DNA from 3 places in the uncultured Hymenobacter sp. genome. Region 2 is predicted to be linked to each of the others. Evidence: riboswitches for the same ligand, from Rfam matches in the RefSeq annotation. Region 2 holds a riboswitch; each other region holds the start of a gene.
The links. Region 2 has a riboswitch for S-adenosylmethionine ahead of ACFE7X_RS01750 (O-acetylhomoserine aminocarboxypropyltransferase/cysteine synthase family protein). Riboswitches for the same ligand answer to the same signal wherever they lie in the genome.
Positions count from the first base shown of each region.

Region 1: another riboswitch for S-adenosylmethionine. It lies ahead of ACFE7X_RS00550 (amino acid permease); the one in region 2 lies ahead of ACFE7X_RS01750 (O-acetylhomoserine aminocarboxypropyltransferase/cysteine synthase family protein).
Region 3: another riboswitch for S-adenosylmethionine. It lies ahead of ACFE7X_RS03415 (RimK family alpha-L-glutamate ligase); the one in region 2 lies ahead of ACFE7X_RS01750 (O-acetylhomoserine aminocarboxypropyltransferase/cysteine synthase family protein).

Region 1 covers NZ_CAXTBM010000001.1:149,510-157,105, forward strand. The annotation lists gene ACFE7X_RS00540 (hypothetical protein) at 1-187, shown strand, start outside; gene ACFE7X_RS00545 (DHA2 family efflux MFS transporter permease subunit) at 209-1,831, shown strand; SAM riboswitch class I at 1,985-2,097, shown strand; gene ACFE7X_RS00550 (amino acid permease) at 2,441-3,889, shown strand; gene ACFE7X_RS00555 (TSUP family transporter) at 4,114-5,625, opposite strand; gene ACFE7X_RS00560 (NADPH-dependent assimilatory sulfite reductase hemoprotein subunit) at 5,752-7,467, opposite strand; gene ACFE7X_RS00565 (DUF2490 domain-containing protein) at 7,472-7,596, opposite strand, start outside.
Region 2 covers NZ_CAXTBM010000002.1:198,262-205,857, reverse strand. The annotation lists gene ACFE7X_RS01755 (LysM peptidoglycan-binding domain-containing protein) at 79-378, shown strand; SAM riboswitch class I at 713-826, shown strand; gene ACFE7X_RS01750 (O-acetylhomoserine aminocarboxypropyltransferase/cysteine synthase family protein) at 1,199-2,587, shown strand; gene metX (homoserine O-acetyltransferase) at 2,889-3,920, shown strand; gene ACFE7X_RS01740 (aliphatic sulfonate ABC transporter substrate-binding protein) at 4,016-5,056, shown strand; gene ACFE7X_RS01735 (ABC transporter permease) at 5,116-5,979, shown strand; gene ACFE7X_RS01730 (ABC transporter ATP-binding protein) at 6,118-6,867, shown strand; gene ACFE7X_RS01725 (homoserine dehydrogenase) at 6,893-7,596, shown strand, end outside.
Region 3 covers NZ_CAXTBM010000005.1:74,538-82,133, reverse strand. The annotation lists gene ACFE7X_RS03435 (sugar MFS transporter) at 1-1,013, shown strand, start outside; gene ACFE7X_RS03430 (hypothetical protein) at 1,255-1,908, shown strand; tRNA gene ACFE7X_RS03425 (tRNA-Thr) at 2,003-2,075, shown strand; gene ACFE7X_RS03420 (LLM class flavin-dependent oxidoreductase) at 2,200-3,228, opposite strand; gene ACFE7X_RS03415 (RimK family alpha-L-glutamate ligase) at 3,228-4,232, opposite strand; SAM riboswitch class I at 4,716-4,827, opposite strand; gene ACFE7X_RS03410 (Y-family DNA polymerase) at 5,026-6,324, opposite strand; gene ACFE7X_RS03405 (LexA family protein) at 6,302-6,775, opposite strand; gene ACFE7X_RS03400 (hypothetical protein) at 6,990-7,514, opposite strand.

The sequences.
Region 1 (7,596 bases), on a different contig from region 2:
GGAAAAAGACGAAAAGAAAGACGACAAAAAGCCTGCCCGCACTAAAACTATCGAGCTACTTAGCACCTGGGCGGAAGGGCGCGAAATCGAGAGTGTAACGCGTGCGGAAATCCTGGCCGATTTCACCACCCACTACAAGGAAGCCGTGACGCAGCTACGCACGCACTTGCACACCACGCCGCAGTAGAGCGGCCCGAATTTTCAGCTGATGAGCCAGACCAAAACCTTGAAAAAGCCTGCGGGCAGCGTTGCCGCTAGCCACGGGGACAACCTGAAGTGGCTAATTGCGGTGACGGTGGCCATGGCAACCTTCATGGAAGTGCTGGATGATACCAGTGTATCGGTGGCACTATCGCAGATTGGGGGCAACCTAAGCGCCGCCGAAGACGAGGTAACGTGGGTGGTAACGGCCCAACTGGTGTCGAAGGCGGTGGTGCTACCGGTGGCCGGGTTTCTGGCTACGGTGGTGGGGCGCAAGCGCCTGTTCTCGATTTGTTTGCTGGCTTATGGTGCTACTTCGCTGCTGTGCGGCTTGTCGCCGACCATTGGGTTTCTGGTGTTTATGCGGGTGATACAGGGGCTGAGTGGCGGCATGCTTTCGCCCATGGCCCAGGCCATCCTCACCGATACGTTTCCGCCGGCGCAGCGCGGGCTGGCTTTTGCGGCCTATGGGGTGGCAACGGTGGTAGCGCCCACCGTAGGCCCCACGCTAGGCGGCTACCTCGTAGACAATGCCAGCTGGAACTGGGTGTTTTTCGTGAACGTGCCCGTGGCCATCGTAACGGCTTTTCTGGTGTCGATTCTAGTGAAAGATCCGCCGGCGCTGGTGAAAGAGAAAGCCGCCAAATGGGCTGGCGGGCTGAACGTGGACTATGTCGGGCTGGGTTTGCTGGCGGTAGGACTCAGCGCGCTACAATACGTATTGAGCCGGGGCGAGCGGGAAGAATGGTTCAGCTCGGGCGCCATCACAGTGTTGGCTGGGGTAGCGGCCATAGCTTTAGTAGCTGGAGTGATCTGGGAATGGCGTTCCAAAGACCCGGTCATTGACTTGAAACTGCTCAAGCACCGCAATTTCGCGGCGGCCGTGCTGGTTATGTTTTCCGTGGGCGCCGTGTTGTTTAGCAGTTCTACGCAGTTGCCCTTGTTTCTACAGAATCTGCTGGGGTACACGGCCATAAAGAGTGGCTTAGCCATTTCGCCGGGTGGGGCGGCAGTGCTCTTACTTATGCCCGTGGTGGGTGTGCTGGCCTCGAAGGTGCAAGCCCGCTGGATGATTCTGCTGGGGTTGATTATCAGTACGTTCGCGCTTTTCAATTATGCCGGTGTGCTTAGCTCCGATATCGACTTTGCGAGCGTGGCCAAGGCCCGGGTGTTTCAAAGCGTGGGATTGGCTTTCCTCTTCGTGCCGATTAGTGTGGCGGCCTACGTCGGGATAGCCAAAAACAAAACCAACCAGGCCGCAACCCTTATCAACCTAGCGCAGTCGTTGGGTGGTAGCTTCGGTATTGCCGCCATCACCACCCTGATTGCCCGCCGGGCGCAGTTCCACCAAAGCCGTATTATCGACAGCCTCACCTTCTCTAATCCCAACTACGAAGCGGGACTGCAAAACCTAGCTTCCACCCAAGCCGCCGCTGGAGGCAGCCTGGCCGAAGCAACCGAACGCGCTCAAGCTACCATTTACGGCGCCGTGCAGTTGCAAGCCAACATCTTGTCCTACATCGATTCCTTCTACTTGCTAGGGTTTGCCTGTTTGTTGTCAATACCCCTCGTGTTCCTGATGCGCGCCAACAAGCCTGGCCAAGATGGGCAGACGGAAGCGGCCGGGTAGGGGTTATTCAAAATCTATTTCGTGTTTGTTGGCTAGCGTTAGCTTGCTGGAGCAGTGCCGCCGCCGATTATTCTCAACTATAACTACGCATTTGGGAATGCGCGAAGGCCGGCCTTACCTTTGCGGCACCAATTCTTTACCGACGAAGGATTGTTTTTATACAGAGGCGCTGAGAGACAGGCTCCAAGACGCGCCGGCAACCCCCGCACCCCGCGGAACGGTGCCAACCGATGGTCAGCAGATTCACTGCCTGACGACTATATAAAAACAAGTTACCGTGCCTCACTCACTAAATACCCCGCTTTCTGTTGTTGCTGTTTCATTCGCCGGGCCTGCGGGCCGGGAGTGGGCTTGTTGTGGCGGGGGGTGTTGTTGCTGCTGAGCGGTAGATAACTGTGGCCATGGTGCCAGAGCTTGCCTTTGTGGAGGCGTAAAGCAGTAGCCAGCTACTACCTGCCCCCATTTTCATTGTTTCTTTTACTGGTCAGGGCCTAGCTGGCGGCGTATATCCGGGCGCTTTCCTGCGCTTACACTACCAGCTGCTTAGCGCATCCCCTAGGCTTTATTCAACGGGTAAACGCGGTATAGCGCGTGCCTACACAACTTTCTATGCTCAAAAAATCACTGGAGCTGCTGCGGTTAGAAGCTGCCGAAACGGGTTCCCACACACTGAAACGAAGCTTGAACGGCTTCAACCTGATTACGATTGGTATCGGGGTAATTATTGGGGCGGGCCTGTTCTCGCTCACCGGCATTGCCGCCGCCAACAACACCGGCCCGGCCGTTACACTCTCGTTTGTGGTGGCCGCTATTGGCTGCGCGTTTTCGGCCCTTTGCTACGCCGAGTTTGCTTCCATGGTGCCGGTTTCGGGGTCCGCCTATACCTACGCCTACGCTACAATGGGTGAGCTGTTTGCCTGGATAATCGGGTGGGATTTGGTGCTCGAATACTCGGTTGGGGCGGCCACGGTGGCTATTAGCTGGTCGCAATACCTAGTGAAGTTCCTGAGCAAGTACAACCTGCACATTCCGGCGCAGCTGGTGATGTCGCCTTTCGAAACGGCCACGTTGGCCGACGGTACGGCGGTGCATGGCTTCGTGAACGTGCCGGCCATGCTGATCGTGCTGGCTATAACGGCCATTATCATTCGGGGCACGTCGGGTTCGGCGTGGTTTAATGCGCTGGTGGTCACGCTGAAAGTGGCGGTGGTGCTGGTGTTTATTGCCTTGGGTTGGCAGTACATCGATCCGGCCAACTACCAGCCGTACATCCCGGAGAATACCGGCACGTTCGGGGAGTTTGGCCTGAGCGGGATTTTGCGCGGGGCGGGCGTTATCTTCTTCGTGTTTATTGGCTTCGACATTGTGGCCACTATGGCGCAGGAAACCAAGAATCCGCAGCGCAACATGCCCATTGGCATCATCGGCTCCCTGCTGATTTGCACGGTGCTGTTCGTACTCTTCGGGCACGTCATGACGGGTTTGGCCAACTACACCGAGTTCAAAAACAGCGCGGCGCCCGTGGCCATTGCCATCGAAAAAACCCCGTATGCCTGGCTGTCAGCCGCCGTTATTCTGGCTATTATCATCGGCTACACCTCGGTTATTCTGGTGGATTTGCTGGGGCAGAGCCGGGTGTTTTTCTCGATGGCCAAGGATGGTCTGCTGCCGCCGGTCTTCGGGCGCATTCACCCCACGTTCCGCACGCCGCTGCAATCCAATCTGCTGCTGGGCTTGTTTATTGCCCTGTTTGCAGGCTTCGTGCCAATTTCAGTGGTCGGTGAAATGACCAGCATTGGAACGCTGTTGGCCTTTGTGATGGTGTGCTTGGGCATTCTTATTATGCGCAAAAAAGAGCCGAACGCGCCGCGCGGTTTTCGTACGCCGTGGGTGCCCGTGGTGCCCATTCTCGGTATCCTTACTTGCCTGGTGATGATGGTATCGTTGCCGTGGGAAACGTGGTTGCGGCTGGCCGTTTGGCTGGCTATCGGCTTGGCTATTTACTACGGCTACGGCAAGAAGCACAGTAAGCTCCGACAGGAGCAGAATAGAGCATAAGCGCCAGCTTGTATAGCTTAGTACCATAACAACGCCCCGGTCCTCTAAGGCCGGGGCGTTGTCTTTACTCGTCACAAAGTACAGCGCAGAAACTGTCTGGTTGTAGAGACGCGACACTTCGCGTCTCGGCGTTGCTGAGGTTGTTCAACGCCGAGACGCGAAGTGTCGCGTCTCTACATTGTTCTTGCGGCCAGATAGTTTGTAACTCTACGTTTCCGTCTTACCTACATAAACACCTTTCGCAGCGCCCATAAGCTCCAGACTATCACCATTAAACCCACGCCCACGAACATCCCACGCACCGGAATGCGGCCGGCGAGGCGGGCAGCCAGGGGTGAGGCGGCCACGCCGCCCACAATCAGGCCCAAAATAATCTGCCAGTGCGAAATGCCCAGCGTAGCAAAGAACGTGACAGCGCTGGCAAACGTGACGAAGAACTCGGTGACACTCACCGACCCAATGACGTACTGCGGCGTGCGGCCGCCGGCAATGAGCGTGCTCGTCACGAGGGGCCCCCAGCCGCCGCCGCCAAACGAATCCAGAAAGCCGCCGGCTGCCGCCAGTATCCCTAGCTTCTTGTGCTTTTTGCGCGCGCCAGGTTTCGAGAAAGCCTTGGAAATGATGCGGATACCCAATAGCAGCAGGTACACCGCCAAGAAAGGCTTCACGTAGCGCGCATATTCCTCGCCGAACGTGGCCAACAAATAAGCGCCCGTAACAGCGCCCAAAATGCCCGGAATGAGTAGAACTTTGAACAGCTTTTTGTTGACGTTGCCGAAGCGGTAGTGATGGTAGCCGGAAGCGCCGCTGGCAAACATTTCGGCGGTGTGAATACTAGCGCTGACCGCGGCCGGTGAGATGTTCAAGCTCATCAAGCTAATTGCCGTCACCACGCCGTAGCCCATGCCGAGCAGTCCATCAATGAGTTGAGCGCCAAAACCGATGGCCACAAAAATGTAGAACGTATCGGCGTTGCTCGCTACTTCCCAGGCCTGCTGCCAAGTGACGTAGTAAGAAATAATATTGAGAACAATAATGCCCATAAACGCCAGCAGCGACATCGTCGCTCGCCGCCGCCACATGGCCGCCGCCGGCGACTCGTAGGCGGGCCCGCCGGTTAACTCGGCCGTCACGGCGTTCAGGGAGCGGACTTTGTGGGCAAAGTCGCCGCCTACTTTCTCCCGAATCGAGGACATGCGTTGCAGCACGTCGTTCAGCTCGTCGGGTAGGGCCGAGGATAGCATTTCGCGCAGCCGCTTGGCAATGGTCGGCGACTTACCGTTGGTGCTGATAGCAATTTTGAGGTCGCCTTTCTGCACGATAGAGCCTAGGTAAAAGTCGCAGGCGTCGGGCGTATCGGCCACGTTGCAAAGCAGCCGCTGCCGGGTAGCATCGGCCTTGACGGTCAAATTCAAGGCTTTATCGTCGGTGGCTACGACAACTAAATCGTGGCCCACAAGGTCGGTAATCTGGTAGGGGCCTTCACGCAACTGCACGGCTGGGTGGCGGGCGGCTAGCTCCCGCAACTCGGGCAGAAAGCGGGTAGCTACCACCGTCACGGCGGCGGCCGGACTGTTGTTCAGAATGGCCGCCAACTTCTCTAAGCCCACGTTGCCGCCCCCTACCAGCAGCACATGCAACTGCTCCAGCTTCAGAAAAATGGGAAACAGCCGGTTCTCGCCAGTTGGGGGCGGCTCGGACCGCGGCTGCGGAAGGTTATTATCAGAAAGAGGCATGGATGGTGTTTTGGAAGGCTAGGGTATTTGCTGGAAAGCGCCGCTGCGAGAGTGGGGGCAGTTATATGAAAAAAGAACATCGTGCTGAGTGGAGTCGAGACACAACGTTCTTTCTCGTATATATCATTACTGATGGAAGTCGAGTCCGTGCGTGGTGGCTTGCACGTAACCCCGGCGGATAGTGAAATCTCCAAACCGCTCCAAAGGCTGGCGGTTCGCGGCGTAGTCGGCAAAAATGGGTGCTAGTTCCTGCACAATACCGTCTTCATCCAGCATTTCTTTGTAGAGCTTGTTGAGCCGGTCACCGTTGAAGGCGGCCCCCAAATACAAGTTATAACGACCTACGGAACGGCCCACTAGCCCAATTTCACCTAAGTAAGGACGGGCGCAGCCATTGGGACAACCTGTAACTCGCAGCAAGATATCATCTTGGGTTAAATTATAGGTTTTCATACTTTCCTCCAATCGGGTAAGTAATTGGGGAAGATAGCGCTCGGCCTCCGCAAATGCTAACGAGCAGGTGTTCAACGCTACGCACGCCAACGCCCCGCGCCGTAGCCCCGACAGGTCGTTGCCGGCTACCACCACGCCGTGCTCCGCGAGCAACGCCTGAACGCTGAGGCGGTGGGCGGGCGCGACGTTGGCCAGAATCAGGTTTTGGTTGCCGGTGAGGCGGAAGTCGCCGGTATGGAAGCCGGCAATTTCGCGCAGCGCAGTTTTCAGGGTGTGGCCGGGTCGGTCGGCCACGCGGCCGCCTTCCACAAATAGCGTGAGGTGCTGCCCGCCATCGGGGCCGGTCGTCCACCCGAAGGCGTCGCCGGAGCTTTTGAACTCGTAGGCGCGGGCGGGTGCCAACTCATAGCCCAGCCGCTGGTTCAGTTCTTCCTGAAACACGTCGAGCCCCACCCGGTCAAGGGTGTACTTCAACCGCGAAAACTTGCGGTTTTCGCGGTTGCCCCAGTCGCGCTGAATGGTTACCACTTTCTCGCAGAGGTCCACTACTTGGTCGGCGGGCACAAACCCGATGACGTCGGCCAGGCGCGGGTAGGTATCGAGCATACCGAAGGTCATGCCCATGCCGCCCCCAATGGCCACGTTGAAGCCGAGCAACTTTCCTTTTTCCTCGATGGCAATCAGGCCGAGGTCGTTGGCGAAGATGTCGGTGTCGTTGTGCGGCGGGACGGCCAGCGCAATTTTGAACTTGCGCGGCAGGTAGGTTTTGCCATAAATCGGCTCGGCATCTTCCTCACCCTCGTTGGGCGCGCTGATGTGCTGCTGTTCCCCGTCCAGCCACAACTCCCAGTACGCCGACGAGCGCGGCGTGAGGTGGGCACTGATGCGGCGCGACAATTCATACACCTGCCCATGCACCTCGGATTGATGGGGATTAGGGTTGCACATCACGTTGCGGTTCACGTCGCCGCAACCCGCAATGCTGTCCATAAACACCTGGTTGAAGCCAAGAATGGTCTTTTTGAGGTTGCGCTTGAGCACTCCGTGGAGTTGAAACGTCTGGCGAGTGGTAAGCTTGAGCGTATTGTTGGCGTACTGCTTGGACAACGCATCCATGCGCAGCCACTGCTCCGGCGTGGCAATGCCGCCCGGCACCCGCACCCGAATCATGAGCGAGTAGAGGGGCTCCAACTTCTGCCGTTTCCGCTCGCTGTCCAGGTCCCGGTCGGTTTGCTGGTAGGAGCCGTGGAACTTGATGAGGTGAGTATCGTCGGGGTTGAGGGCGCCCGTTATCGGGTTGACGAGGCTATCGGCTAGGGTGCCGCGCAGGTAGTTGCTGGCGTCCTTGACGTGTTCGACTTCGGAAAGCTTTATGATGGTATCGGCCATGATCTTATTGCGGCGTGGGAGTTGGAACGGGCGGCGGAGTAGGCCGCAAGTCGAAATTATGAAAGTAAAACACCCGGATAGTGTGTTGGTTCCGGTAGGTGCTGCCCGCCGGAAGCTGTTGAAACAGAT
Region 2 (7,596 bases):
TATGATGCCTGACACCGTGGCCATCAATTGCATGAAGATGAGCTGCGTTCTGCTTTCACCTTAAACCAACGCACGACCATGGGATTATTTGATTTTCTCTCGAACGAAGGCGAAAAAAAGCCTGTAGAACCCGCTGCTAAGCCTGCTACCGGCGGTGCTACCGACTTCTTTGGCAATCCTGCTCAACAAACGCAGCCCGCAGCCGCACAAGGCCAGAGCTACACCGTTGTAAGTGGCGATTCGCTATCCAAAATCGCCAAGAACCACTACGGCGACGCCGCTAAGTGGCACCAAATCTACGATGCCAACAAGGCTACCATCGGCGCCAACCCCGACCATATCGAGGTAGGTCAAGTTTTGACCCTGCCACAGATCTAGGAAAAATTCTCTTAGAAATATTATAAAAGCCGCTCTGTAGTAGGAGAGGCTTTTTTTATGCCGCAAACCCAGACAAGCAATGCAGTGAATAAGGCTTTCGGAAGATCGGAAAGCAGAAAACTCGTCTATTGCAGATTGTCTACGCCTCACGAAAAGCAAGCTTATCGCCCTGATAATCAGCGATATTTAATACAAATAGATATAAATTTGGAGATAACAAATACAGCGAAAAAGAAAACAAAAAATATTTTTCGATTGTATTGCGAATATTAAATCCGGTTTTACATTTGCATCACCAACCCGGTACTCCCCGCTTACGGTGGGACAGTTTTCAGATTTATACAGAAGTGGCGAGAGAACAGGCTCCGTGACCCACTGGCAACCTTCGTTGAAGCGAAAGGTGCCAATTCCTGCCCGTTCCGACATTCATCGGCGGGAGAGATAAGTTGAGTACCATGAAAAACAACCTAGATTCCGCTTTTCTTTTCCTATCCGCTTGGCTCGCTTCAACGCGTGCTGGTTCGCTGATGGGTTTTCGTGTTTCGACTGTTGCCATTTCGGCCGCTCGAATGCGAATGCGCCGCTGTTGTAGCGCCCACTGTTGCTGTTGTTAACCACCTGACGGTTCCTGGCACCCTCCTCGCCCCTTAATGCCACTCAGTAGCACTGGTACGCCTTCGGCACCTGCGCTGCGTTCTGCCACCCCTGCGCCACTGCGCTTCGGTTGGGGAAGAGCACCCCCGCCACAATTATTTGTGGTTCATTTTCAGCTAGATACACTCTCTTTCTTCCTACATACACTTCTTAAATCAGTCGAATCATGTCTGCTCCAACCCATCATTTCGAGACGCTGCAACTTCACGCTGGTCAAGTGCCCGACCCCACTACCGGCTCACGCGCTGTTCCAATTCATCAGACCACTTCCTACGTGTTCAAGAACGCCGAGCACGGCGCCAACTTGTTTGCTTTAAAGGAGTTCGGCAACATTTATACGCGGCTGATGAACCCGACTACCGACGTGTTCGAGCAGCGTATTGCGGCCCTCGAAGGTGGCGTAGCAGCATTGGCCGTGTCGTCGGGGCAGGCGGCGCAGTTTATTGCCCTCAACAACATTTTGCAGGCCGGCGACAATTTCGTGAGTACGGCCCATTTGTATGGCGGCACTTACAACCAGTTCAAGGTAGCTTTCAAGCGCTTAGGCATTGAAGCCCGCTTCGCTGATGGCGACAAGCCAGAGAGCTTCGAGCCATTGATTGACGAGAAAACCAAGGCTATCTACCTGGAAACCATTGGCAACCCGAGCTTCAGCATTCCCGATTTCGAAAAGATTGCCGCTATTGCCGAGAAGCACGACTTGCCACTTATCGTTGACAACACGTTTGGCGCGGGTGGTTACCTGTTCCGGCCGCTAGAGCACGGGGCGCACATCGTAGTGGAATCGGCGACGAAGTGGATTGGCGGCCACGGCACTAGTATTGGCGGCGTGATTGTGGATGGTGGCAAGTACGACTTCGGCAACGGCAAGTTTCCGCAGTTCACGGAGCCGAGCGAAGGCTACCACGGCTTGATTTTCAATGATGTATTCGGCATAGGTGGCCCATTCGGCAACATCGCCTTTATTATCCGGGCCCGGGTAGAGGGCTTGCGCGACTTCGGTTCTTCGCAGAGCCCCTTCAACTCCTTCTTGCTGCTGCAAGGCCTCGAAACCCTAAGCTTGCGGGTGGAGCGCACCGTAGAAAACGCTTTGCGCGTAGCTACTTGGCTGGAACAGCACCCGCAAGTGGAAGCCGTAAATTATCCGGGCTTGAAGAGCAGCCCTTACAACGCACTGGCGCAGAAATACCTGAAGCGCGGGGCCGGCGGGGTTCTCACGTTCGCCATTAAAGGCAGCAAAGACACGGCCACTCAATTCATCGATAACCTGAAGCTGGTTAGCCATTTGGCCAACGTAGGCGACGCCAAAACGCTGATCATTCAGCCTTCGGCTACCACGCACCAGCAGCTATCAGAAGTGGAGCAGCGTGCCGCCGGCGTGACGCCTACGCTGCTGCGCCTCTCCGTGGGCATCGAGCATTTCGAAGACATTCAGGCCGACTTGCAGCAGGCATTTGACGCCGTACGCGACGCTGCACCTTTGCAGTCCGAGGCAACAAGTGGCGACGCACTGCCCGAGCAGGAAGTGGAACACGCTGCCGTGCTGGAAGTATAGGGAGAGGAACCAGCCCGGCCGGTCGTGAGAGGGGCGGCCGGGCTCTTCCAGCAAGCGCAGCACGTGGGTGGGGAAGCGGTTTTTTTGTGAGAGAGGGAGCCGCTATTCCTATCCCACACTAGCACGGGTTGAGCTGGTTTACTGGCTCAGCCCGTTGGCTGTTTGTAGCGGGGTATCAAATGTATAGCGCAAAACGAGCCACTTGATACTTGATAGAACAGAATGCCCGAGCAAGCTGGCGTCCGCGAAGCCGCCGCCTGAGAGATAGCAGTCATCTCTCATTACTTCATTACCAAACAAAATGCCTGAAAACCAAAGCTTACATCTGCCCGAATCTTTGACGCTGGAAAGCGGCCAAGAACTCGCGGGCGTGGAAGTAGCTTATTGCACTTTTGGCACGCTGAACGCCACCGGCGACAACGTGGTGTGGGTGTGCCACGCCCTCACGGCCAACGCCGATGTACTTAGCTGGTGGCCGGGCCTGTTCGGAACAGAGTGTCATTTCGACCCGGCCGACTGGTTTGTGGTGTGCGCCAACGTGCTTGGTTCTTGTTACGGCTCCACAAGCCCTCTTTCACTGGCTCCCGAAACCGGTGCTCCCCGCTATCAGCAGTTTCCGCTGCTTACCATCCGCGACTTGGTGGCGGCCCACGAAGCGTTGCGCCAACACTTAGGCTTAACGCAGATTCACACGCTGATTGGTGGCTCTCTGGGTGGCCAACAGGCATTGGAATGGGCTATTCAGCAGCCAACTGTGTTCGAGAACTTGGTGTTGCTGGCTACCAATGCGCAACATTCGCCTTGGGGTATTGCTTTCAATGAGGCGCAGCGGCTCGCTATTTTCGCCGACTCCACTTACCACCAAGCAACGCCTGACGGCGGAACAGCTGGTTTGCGGGCTGCCCGGGCCATAGCGCTGCTTAGCTACCGCAGCTACGGTGCCTACGGCGAAACCCAAGCAGAACCGACTGACGATAAAACAGACGACTTCCGCGCCAGCGCTTACCAGCAATACCAAGGCGACAAACTTGTGGCTCGCTTCAACGCCTACACCTACGTGGCACTTTCCAAAGCCATGGATTCGCACCACGTAGGGCGCGGACGCGGTGGTGTCGCGGCGGCTTTGCGCCGGGTACGGGCGCGGACGCTGGTGATAGGCATCACGTCTGATGTGTTGTTCCCGCCGGCGGAACAGCAACTCTTGGCCCGCCACATTCCGGGAGCCATGTATGCCGAAATGGATTCCCGCTTCGGCCACGACGGCTTCCTGATTGAAACGGCCCACATCACTCATTTCTTGGAACGCTTTCACGCTCTCAGCTTCGCGCATTAACAACGCTTCGAATACAGGAATACAGCAAGGAATATCATGCGCTGCGGAAGCTCCTCATGACGGGCGTATATCTATAGCTTTTTCATTGTTTTCTCATGAAACCAAACACCTCCCGTCGTACACAACCTGCCCGCCTGCTTTTCTTTGGCAGCTTGCTAGCACTGCTTCTGGTGTTAGCCGGATGTGGAGGAATTAGCAATGAGACCAAAAGTGCGCAGCCAGACATTATCCGTCTGGATTATGCCTACTACAACCCCTTGAGTTTGGTATTGAAACAGCAAGGCTGGCTGGAAAAGGATCTTGCCAAACAGAACATCAAAGTGGAATGGGTGCTCAGCCAGGGCAGCAACAAGGCCTTGGAGTTTCTTAATGGCAGCAGCATCGATTTCGGCTCCACGGCCGGCGCGGCCGCACTGATTGGCAAAGCCAATGGCAACCCGCTGAAAGCCATTTATATCTACTCGAAACCAGAATGGACGGCACTATGCACCGGCCCGAAATCCACTATCAAGTCGGTGGCGGACCTGAAAGGCAAGCGTGTGGCGGCTACCCGCGGCACCGATCCGTACATCTTTCTGCTACGCGCCCTCGACCAAGCCGGGCTGAGTGAAAAGGATATCGAGCTAATTCCGTTGCAACACCCCGATGGGCGGGCCGCCCTCGAGAAAGGCGACGTTGACGCCTGGGCTGGGCTGGATCCCCACATGGCTAAAGCCGAGTTGGAATCGGGGGCGCAACTTTTCTATCGCAACGCCGACTTCAATAGCTACGGCGTACTGAATGTGCGCGAGGAATTTGCCAAGCAAAATCCAGCCTTAGTCGACCAAGTGCTGGCTGCTTACGAAAAAGCGCGGCAGTGGGCGCTTCAGCACCCCGAGGAACTGAAGAAGACGCTGGCCACCGAGGCCAAGCTTAGCGAAGCCGTAGCGGTCAAGCAGCTAGAGCGCACCGACTTTTCCAACATCAGCTTCGGTCCGCAGCAGCGCAGCACCATTTCCGCCGCCGGCGACGTGCTCAAGAAAAGCGGCGCCATCGACCAGAATGTAGACATCAATCAAACCGTCAGCAACTTGATAGATACCCAGTTTGCCGACAAAATCACGCCAGCCAAGGTGAAAGCCACGGCGGCCCAATAAGCTTCAAGTCCCGTTTGTTGTTCTCTTCGGTCGGGACGACAAACCACTAACCACCGTTCATGTCTCAATCCTCATCTATTTCCGCTTCGGCGGCGAGTGTACCGGCGCCGGTTGCGGCTAGCACGCCAACGCGGCAAGTTGCCGCGTTGCGCACGCCCGGCCGTTGGGGCTGGCTACGCGGTGCGGTGCTGCCAGCGGTGTTGCTGGTTGTTTGGGAAGTGCTGGCGCGCGTGGGCGTTTTGCCACCCAATCTGCTGCCGGCGCCTTCGCGCGTGTTAGCTACCATCTGGCAAATGGCCCTGACGGGGGAACTGTGGGAGCATCTGGGCATTACGCTCTGGCGAGTGGCCCTTGGTTTCGTGTTAGGCGGGGCTTTGGCTACGGTGTTTGGAGCACTAACCGGCTACTCCCGCACGCTCAACCAACTGCTCGACCCGCTGCTGCAAGGCATTCGCAATATTCCGTCGTTGGCGTGGGTGCCGCTGTTCATTCTTTGGATGGGCATTTACGAAACCTCGAAGGTGGTTTTAATTGCCGTGGGCGTGTTTTTTCCGGTGTATCTCAACTTAATGAGCGGTATTCAGGGGGTGGACCGCAAGCTCGTGGAAGTGGGCCGGGTATATCGGCTATCCGGGTTACAACTGGTGCGGCGCATTTTCATGCCCGCTACGCTGCCCGCCTATTTTGTGGGACTGCGCAGCGGCTTAGGGCTCGGCTGGATGTTCGTGGTGGCGGCGGAAATCATGGGTGCCAACAAGGGCTTAGGGTTTCTGCTGGTTGATGGCCAAATGACCGGCCGGCCGCAAACCATTCTGGCTAGCATCTTACTGTTCGCTGTGCTCGGCCAGCTTACCGATGCTCTGCTTTCCCTGCTCAGCCGCCGTCTGCTCCGCTGGCAAGACACGCACCGGGTGAGTGGATAAATAGGTACGGTCTAGCGGTTAGGCGTGGCTTGTTGAATCATCAAGCGCGCTGCCGTTGCCACACCACTGATTGAAACCCAGCCAGATGTTTCGGCGCCTCGCCTAACACTCTTAAACACTGCTTCACGCCTTCGTTCTATGCTCCGCATCAACCATATAAGCAAGCAATTCGGGCCGGTGCTGGCGCTTGACAACATCGACGTGCACGTACGGCCGGGCGAAATCGTGACGCTGGTGGGAACAAGTGGCTGCGGCAAAAGCACGTTGTTGCGCATTGTGGCCGGCCTGGATGCACCAACCACTGGCCAGGTATTGATTGACGAGGAACCCATTACGGGGCCACATCCGGCAGTAGGCGTTATTTTCCAAGAGCCCCGCTTGATGCCTTGGCTAACGGTTCGCCAGAATGTGCGGTTTGGTATTGCCGGTTTACCGGCACCCGAGCAGCAACAACGCACCACGGCGGTGCTGGAACGAGTAGGCCTCACGGCGTTTGCCGAGGCACTACCTCGGCAGCTTTCCGGCGGAATGGCGCAGCGCGTAGCTATTGCGCGGGCACTGGTGGCGCAACCAGCGTTGCTGCTGCTGGATGAGCCGTTCAGCGCCCTCGACCCGTTCACGAAGATGAAGCTCCAAGATCATCTGCTCGAAATCTGGTCGTACGACCAACCCACGCTGTTGCTGGTGACGCATGATATCGAGGAGGCCCTGGTCCTCTCCGACCGGGTGGTGGTGCTGCGCGGACACCCCGGCCGCATTCATCAAACCCTGAGCGTAGACCTACCCCGCCCGCGCCGCCGCTCCAACCCCGACTTCCAACTCTGGAAACAACGCTTGCTCGACGCTCTCGATGTGACTACTGACGAGCCTTTTCTTGCTAGCGCTTAATATTTCCATCGAAATCCTCTCTCAAATGGTAGCTGACAAACAACCCTTGCGCATTGGCCTCATTGGTTTTGGCTGCGTGGGGCAAGGCCTTTACGATATTCTTGAACAGCGCCCCGAAACTGGCTTCGAGGTGGCGCGCATTGCCGTGAAAAACCCCACCAAGCCCCGTAGCTTGCCCCTGAGCCGGTTCGACTTCCACGCCGACGACTTGTTGCATGACGCCACGCTCGATGTGCTGGTAGAAGTGATTGACGACGCAGCCGAAGCGTTTCGGTTGGTGAGCGAAGCGCTGCGCCAAGGCCGCCGCGTCGTGACGGCCAACAAAGCAATGCTGGCTCGCCATTTGCCCGAACTCGTGCAACTGCAACGGGAGTCGGGCGGGAAATTGCTCTACGAAGCTGCCGTGTGCGGCAGCATCCCCATCATTCGGACCCTGGATGCGTACTTCGGGGAGGAGCCGTTGCGGAGCGTTACTGGTATTTTGAACGGGTCGTCGAACTACGTGCTGACGCGCATGGGGGAAGAAGGCTCAGACTATGCTCCCGCCCTAGCCGAGGCGCAGGCCAAAGGTTTCGCCGAAACCGACCCTACCTTGGATATGGGAGCTTTCGATCCGCGTTCCAAAGCCGTTATTCTGGCGGCGCATGCCTATGGAACCTTCCTGCAACCAGATGAAGTACTGAACTTAGGCATCGAGGACATCAATGCTATTGATATTGCCTTTGCAGC
Region 3 (7,596 bases), on a different contig from region 2:
ATAAGCGCGGCATGCTCATTGGGTTTGTGGTAGCGGCCGCCGGTGCTTATCTATTTTATCCGGCAGCTTCGCAGCGGGCGTATGGCTTGTTTCTGGGGGCGCTGTTCGTACTGGCTTCCGGTATCACCATTTTGCAGGTAGCGGCCAATCCGTACGTGGCTATTCTGGGCCCGCCCGCCTCGGCTTCGGCGCGCCTCACGCTCACGCAGGCGTTCAATTCGCTCGGCACCTTCCTGGCGCCTCTGCTTGGCAGCGCCCTCATTTTGAGCCGCTTGCCGAAGTTGGACAACGCCGCCAGCGCTGCTTCCATCGACATCACGGCCGTGCAGATACCGTACTTGGTTATTGGCACCGTACTCCTGCTGATTAGCTTGATGCTCAGCCGCATCAATCTGCCACAAATTGAACATGCTACGGAAGCCGATACAGCAGAAGGCGCCAGCTCGACGCGGGCCTGGAACTACCGCCACTTGGTGCTCGGGGTAGTGGGCATCTTTGCTTACGTAGGTGCTGAAGTAGCTATTGGCTCGCACATCGTTAATTACCTGGCGCTGCCTGATGTGATGGGCCTAGACCCCAAAACGGCGGGCGACCGAGTGGCTTTGTATTGGGGCGCAGCCATGGTGGGCCGATTTGCCGGTGCTTACTTACTCAACAAGTTTGCGCCTACCAAGCTACTTGCTTTCAACGCTATAGGCGCGGTGGTACTCGTACTGATTTCTATCAACACCTCGGGAGCCGTAGCCATGTGGAGCTTGTTGGCCGTGGGCTTGATGAACTCGCTGATGTACCCAACCATCTTCACGCTGGCCGTAGCCGGCTTGGGCCGCCACACCGAGGAAGCTTCGGGCTTGCTGTGCACAGCTATTGTGGGTGGGGCCCTGGTGCCCTTGCTGTTTGGCTTCATTGCCGACAACAGCGGTTTGCGGCTGGCTATGCTGCTGCCAATTGTGTGCTATCTGTACGTGATGTGGTACGGTTTGCGCGGCAGCCGCCGTGCAGCCACGGTCTAAGTTAAGCTTCCTTGTCTGGAAGAAAGAATCCTGCCCAACAACCATCAAATATGCTTGGTATCGTGTCGGCAATTGGCCCGGTGGCTTCCTTGGTTGTAGCCATCGGGCCAATGTGATTCTAGAGGTTGCCAGTAGCTAAACCAAGTGGTTGTGTGGGCTTGCCCCGTCTTTTTTGCGTTGCTTTTTAGTATCTTATAGTCAGCTAGTAAGATATAGATACACACTTATTGCTTTCAAGAGTATGCTTGCTGACACAACGCTTCGCTTGCTGACTATTGCAACGGTTAGCTTGTGGTTTGACGGCAGGGCAACGGCCCAACGCCTGGTTCCCGGCTACGTTATTTTAATTGCCGGCGACAGTCTACCAGGAGCTATCCGCCTCAGTTCACCCATTGAGCAGCAACGAGAAGTGAAATTTGTGCCCTTGGCAGCCAATCAACTGCTTAAGTTTTCTCCCGAAAAGGTTCGTGCTTACGGCTACATGAGCGCAAAAGACACCGTGCGCTATGTAGCTTGTCCGGTGCAACTCGGCTACCCGGTTGTTTACCGCACCAAAGTTGCAGGCCAAGACAACACTTTCATTGAAAAGACTACCAACGACACCGTATGGCTGCTACTAAAGCAAGTTATGGCCGGTCCGGTACAGCTGTATGAGCGCTACGACAGCCACAATGGAGCACCTTCGTTGCGTCAATATTTTCTGCGCAAAGGCCATAACCTGCCCGTCAACACCTATTGGTGGAATTTCCCGAAAGATGCCGCAGTGTTTTTCAAGGACCATTCAGCCCTGACGGCCCAACTCCAAACCAAGCACTACCACGCCCGCGACTTGAAAACGGTGGTTCATATGTACAACAAATGGCAATTGGCGACCACGAAGCCGATTGTACAGTGAAAGTAAGGTCTTGAAAAATTTGTTTTTAAGACGTAGTCGTTTTTCAAATCCTGTCTATCTTTGCTTCCCCTAACGGAAACGCCCGCCGGGAAATGCCTCTTTAGCTCAGTTGGTAGAGCAGCTCATTCGTAATGAGCAGGTCGTTGGTTCGAGTCCAATAAGAGGCTCACTTATATATACAAAACCCCGAAAAGCCCTTTCTTACGCAGGGCTTTCCGGGGTTTTGCTTTTACACTGAATCCTAAGCTATTGCGAGGCAGACCTGTATCTGCCCCGCAATTCGCCCAAGTCTTATGAAGCCAGGACTTGAATTACGGCTTCCGAGAAGCGTTCCATTTCTTCGAGCTGCGGACTGCACTGCAACAAGAACAAGTCTACGCCTACCGCTTCGAAGGCGGCAATGCGCTCGGCTACTTGGTCGGGCGTGCCCGTCAGGCCAGAGCGTAGGCCGCGGTTCGATACCGAGTAGTCTTGCAAGGAAACCTGGTTTTCGAGCTGCGTGCCGGCTAGCCACTGCTGATAGTTTTTGTAGCCGGCGGCCGAGCCTTGCACGTTGGTGATACGGTCCAGTTCCTTTTTCACTTCCTGCTCGGTGTTGCGCACAATGGAGTAAGCGGCCACCCCGAATTTCATGCGTGGCAAGCCCAGCTTTTCGCGCCGTTCACTCAGGTCCTGGATGCGGCGGCCGATGGCCTCGGGCTCGTCGCCGTGCATTACGTAGCCGTCGCACTGGGCAGCAATCAGGTTTTTAGCGGCTTCCGATTCGCCACCGGCGTAAATAAACGGCCGCGGGCGCGACACCGGCTTGGGCTGCAAAATGGAGTCGGTTACCTTGTAGAACTTGCCTTCGAAGGTGAAGTGGTCCTGCTTCCAAAGGTTGTCCACTACGTGCAACCATTCGGCGGTGCGGGCATATCGGTCGTCGTGCTGCTCGAAGTGCACGCCGTACTTCTTGGCCTCGTCCTGCCACCACGACGATACCACGTTCAACGACAGCCGGCCGCCGCTGATGTGGTCGATGTTGGCGGCCTGCTTGGCCAGCAAAGCCGGCGAGTGAAAAGTAGGCCGCACAGCCACCATCAACTCGATTTTCTTGGTGACGGCGGCCAAGGCGGCAGCCGTGCTCCAGGCATCCAGCGAAGGAGCTTCCTCGCCTTTGATATCGTTGAGGTTCAGCTCGGCGATGAGCGAGAGGTCGTACCCGAGGTCCTCACTGCGCTGAGCCAGCGTTTTGACGTAGTCCCAATCGGCGCGCATGTTTTCGTCTTCGACGTTGCGCAGCCACCCGCCGAAGACGGGCATCCAATATCCGTATCTCATTATACTACAGCCGTTTCGATTTGCGATTCATTCACAGCTTGCGGAGCAGCAACAGGAAGTTGAGTTACCAAGTAATCTACGAAGCGGGCGTAGGGGTCGAAACCCACCACATTCACGGCATCGGCCACGAAGTTGGACAGCGCGTTGATGTCGTAAAACAGTACGTCGCCGTTGCGGTCGTCGATGAGGTACTCGATACCACCCACGTCGATTTTAGCGGCGGCCACAATGCGCTCCACGGCCTCAATTACGTCGGCCGGGGGCGTGAAGGCTTCCACTTGGATGCCTTTTTTGGGCGCTTCGGTGAGGCAAAATTCGGCGGACTGCTCTTCGGGAATCTGGCAGATTTCAGCGGGGCATAGGTTGAAGCTTTCGCCGGTGGTGTACACCTTCATGGCGTACAGAAACTTACCGTTCAGGGTTTCTACCCGGTGAATGTTGCCGCCGCGGGGCGTCACATACTCCTGCACCAACGCCGTTTGGTCGATGCCAAGGTCGATTTGACCGGCTTCTACGGCCGCCTGCACGCCTTTCAGCGTATCGAAGCGAATAATGCCCGCCCCGCTGCCGCCAATATTCACCTTCACCACAATCGGAAATTGCAGCTGCTGAGCTGCATCGGCGATGCGCGAGGCATGATTCACCACAAACGATTTAGGGTATTTCAGGCCTAAAGAAGCAAACAGCGAGAGTTGACGGGCTTTGTTGGTTTCGATGCTGGTAGCCACCGAGCCATTGATGATGCGCGTGCCAATCCGCTCTAGGTGGGTAGCAAAACCCGCCGTGTGGAAAATACCCTGGCCGTGGCCGCGCAAGTAAGCCGAAGAGCTCATGCGGTTTACTACCAGCGCGTAGCGGCTTTCGGTTTCCGAGGGGTTGAAAAGGTGATGAGCGGCGTCAATCTTTTCGTAGGGCAGCCCACGGCGGTCTAGCTCGGCAAACAGCGGTTTGAACCATTCGGGGTGCTCGTAGTAGATGCCAATCGGCTTGGTTGAGGCAGGCATGAGAAAAAGAGGGTTATAAAAGACCAGAAAATCGAGAGAACAGCGCGAGGCAGTGAAGTCGCGCAAACAACAGAACTATGAGGAAGAGGGTTGCACCAGAAACAACAACGTATTATCGACTTATACGGGAGTAAATTATTTAACCTGCTTTGCAAGCCAAATCAACTCGAGTTTCTAGCCCGCCAACTAGGAAGTGGAAGCATGTCATGTTGCGGCGTTAGAGTTAGTAGGCGGTCTGCCACCGCTACGCAGTCAGAAAGCAATGAAACTCTAAAACCCAAAAACCTGAGGTTGCCCTGCGGCAGAGGTATTAACCAGGTTAACAGAAAGTGGCTGACGCAAGGGCGTTCCTTCGCTTTTAGCTACCCAGGACCGCCCACCTATGAATAGCTCAGCAACACGTGCTGCAACAACACCCATGCTGTAAAGCAGAAAAGGTAGCGGAAGAGGCGGCGGTGTTGATGAAGCGTTTCACGGCAACTTGTTTTATAGGGTCAGGACTTGGCTGCGCTGACCTTCGGTTGGCACCGTTCCAGATGATCTGGGGGTTGCCGGCGTTTCGTCGAGCTTGTCTCTCCACGCCTCTGTATAAAAACAATTCTTTTGCTTGAAGAATTGATGCCGCAAAGGTAAAGCGGCACTCACTGAAAATGCAAACCAGACTATACTCGCTAGCAATTCGCACCCAAGCACGGCACGCGGCTGCGTGCGTTGCTGTTTGATCGGTCCCATGCTAAGCTTAAGGTTAGATGGAAACACCATAGAAACACTGAATCCACTGCGAAATCTGCCTTTACCCTATTTCCCATAGCTCGCTCCAGGACGTGGTGCGGGCGGGGCTGCATAAGCGCTTGTGCCCGAGCCACGGCGCGGGCTCTCCTTTCGGAACTACCGCCGTGGCTACCTGAACGCAGTTTTGGCCGAAGCGGCGGTTGAGTTGGTCGAGCTTGCGCATAAGAGCGGCCGACTGCGGGCGCTGCACTTCGGGTAGCGGCTCGAAAAGGCTGAGCTGCGGCTGACCGTGCCCTTCCAGGCCATCGAGGATTACGCCGGCTTTCTTGTAGGCCAGCCCCGGTTGCCAAAGCTGCCCGAGCAAGGTGCGGGCAGCGCGCACCAAGTCACTGGTGTTGCTGGTAGCGGACGGTAGCGTGATTTGGGCGGAATGGGTATACGGCGGGGGCGTCGGGCCAAACCGGTTTTGGCCGATAAAAACGGTTAAAATATACGTTGCCGAACCCTGCGCGCGCAGCTTCTCGGCGGCCCGGGAAGTGAAAGCTGCTACGGCCCCGAGCAGATCGTCGAACTTGGATAAGGGCCGGCCGAAACTACGGGTACAGGCAATGCTTTTTCGCGCCAGCGTACCGTCTTCGCTCGGGTGTAGTTGGTGGCAGGGTTTCCCTTGCAGTTCCCGCACCAAGCGGGCACCTACTACCCCACCCATGTGCTTGCGGGCCCAGGCTTCCGAGCAGCAAGCCAAATCGGCGGCCGTCATCAAACCCATGGCGCGCAGCTTTTGACCGTATTGGCGGCCAACGCCCCACACCTCCTCAACCGGCATCTGCCCGAGCGCCCACCATTGCCGCTCCTCGGAATCAAGAGCCAATACGCCTTTGCAGGTAGCGTTTGTTTTCGCTAAGTAGTTGGCGAGCTTGGCTAAGGTTTTGGTAGGTGCAATACCAATGCACGTAGGAATATGGGTCCGCTTGTGAACTTGCTGCCGGATTTTCTGCGCGAATACCTCCAGATTTTTCTGGCAGAGTTCCATGTTGTGCAGCCCCAAAAAGGCCTCATCAATCGAGTATATTTCTATCTCGGGTACCACCGACGCCAGGTAGCTCATCACCCGATAACTCATGTCGCCGTATAGGGGGTAGTTCGAGGAAAACACCTGCACTTGGTGCTGCTTGATAAGCTGGCGAACCTGAAAGTAGGGCGTGCCCATCTTTATTCCCAACGCCTTGGCTTCGGTAGAGCGCGAGACTACGCAACCATCGTTGTTGGAAAGAACTACTACCGGTACGGTGGCCAAATGGGGCTGAAAAGCCCGCTCGCAGCTCACGTAGAAGTTGTTACAGTCGACGAGTGCGAACATGGTCGTGGAGCTTGCCGCTGATGAGTTCGGTGATGACGTGCGTGACTACTCCCCAAATTTGCGCTTGCTCCGGGACGGTGATCTTCAGCGGCTCGTAATCAGGGTTGTCGGGAACGAGCCAGTAGAACCCGTCTCGCTTTTCCAAGCGCTTCACCGTAAACTCGCCCTCCACGGCAGCCACTACCACGTTGCCAAGCTGTGGCTTCAAAGCGCAGTCAACGGCCATCAGGGCGCCGTCGGGAATATGGGAAGGCGGACCGTCCATGCTGTTGCCTTTGACGCGCGCCAGGTACGTGCAGTCAGGATGCGGCAGCAGAATCGTGTTCAAGTCGATTCGTTGATGGCTGTGGTTGTTGTCGGCCGGGCTCGGAAAGCCAGCAGGCACGGGGGTGTCGCACTCAATGAGCCAAACTGGGTGACGAGCAATGTCAAGAATGTCAACGATGCACATATTACAAGGATTGATGCTCACAAATAACGAGCTTTTACTAATTATGTTGGTAATATGACAATAAAATTAGCTTGTACAAGATAATCAGAGCTTCAAACTATCCTTTGCGTTTCACTGAGCAGCCCTCTACCCCAACGAAAAGCCCCGCCAGTCTCAGACTAACGGGGCTTTTACTTAGTTGCTGGTAATTTACAGCAGCCAGTTGAATGAGAGCTTAGAAGCCGTTTTCAGTGCCACTGCTGTACGTGCCATATTCGGCACCATGGCCAGTGTCGTGCAGGCCATTTGTAGCGCCGCGGTACACTGAGTCACTGCTAGCATCCCATTTCGTTGCCTTGCTGCTCTTTGGGTTGTAAGGCGCGTAGACGCTGGAAGAAGACTTGCTTTTCTTGCCGCGCAAAGCCAGCCACCCTATGCTACCTACGAGCAGGGCACCGGCTGCCACTTTCTGCGTGGTGGAAAGACCATTTACTTGCGCTACCGCTTTGTTACCTAAATCTATCAGTGACTGGGGCAGCTGATTTACGTTCTTCATCAGTTCCTCCTGATTCAGCCACGACTTGCGTTGCGTACCCTCGGGCTGGCTGCTTTCCGCCGTCGAGGCCGAGGCCTCGGGCTGGCTGGTGGTGGTGGCGAAGGAGTCATCGCCGGCGGCTCCTAGCGCAGCAGCAGTATCGGTGAGGTTATCGTTGGCAGAAAGGGAAGTAGCGTCGAGATTTGCTTGATTTTGCTTAGCCATGATCTAAAGGGAAAAGTAAAACGAATGTGAAAGGCCCGCTGGTCAGCGGTTTTCGTGCGTGATTATTCGTTGAAACAGCGGT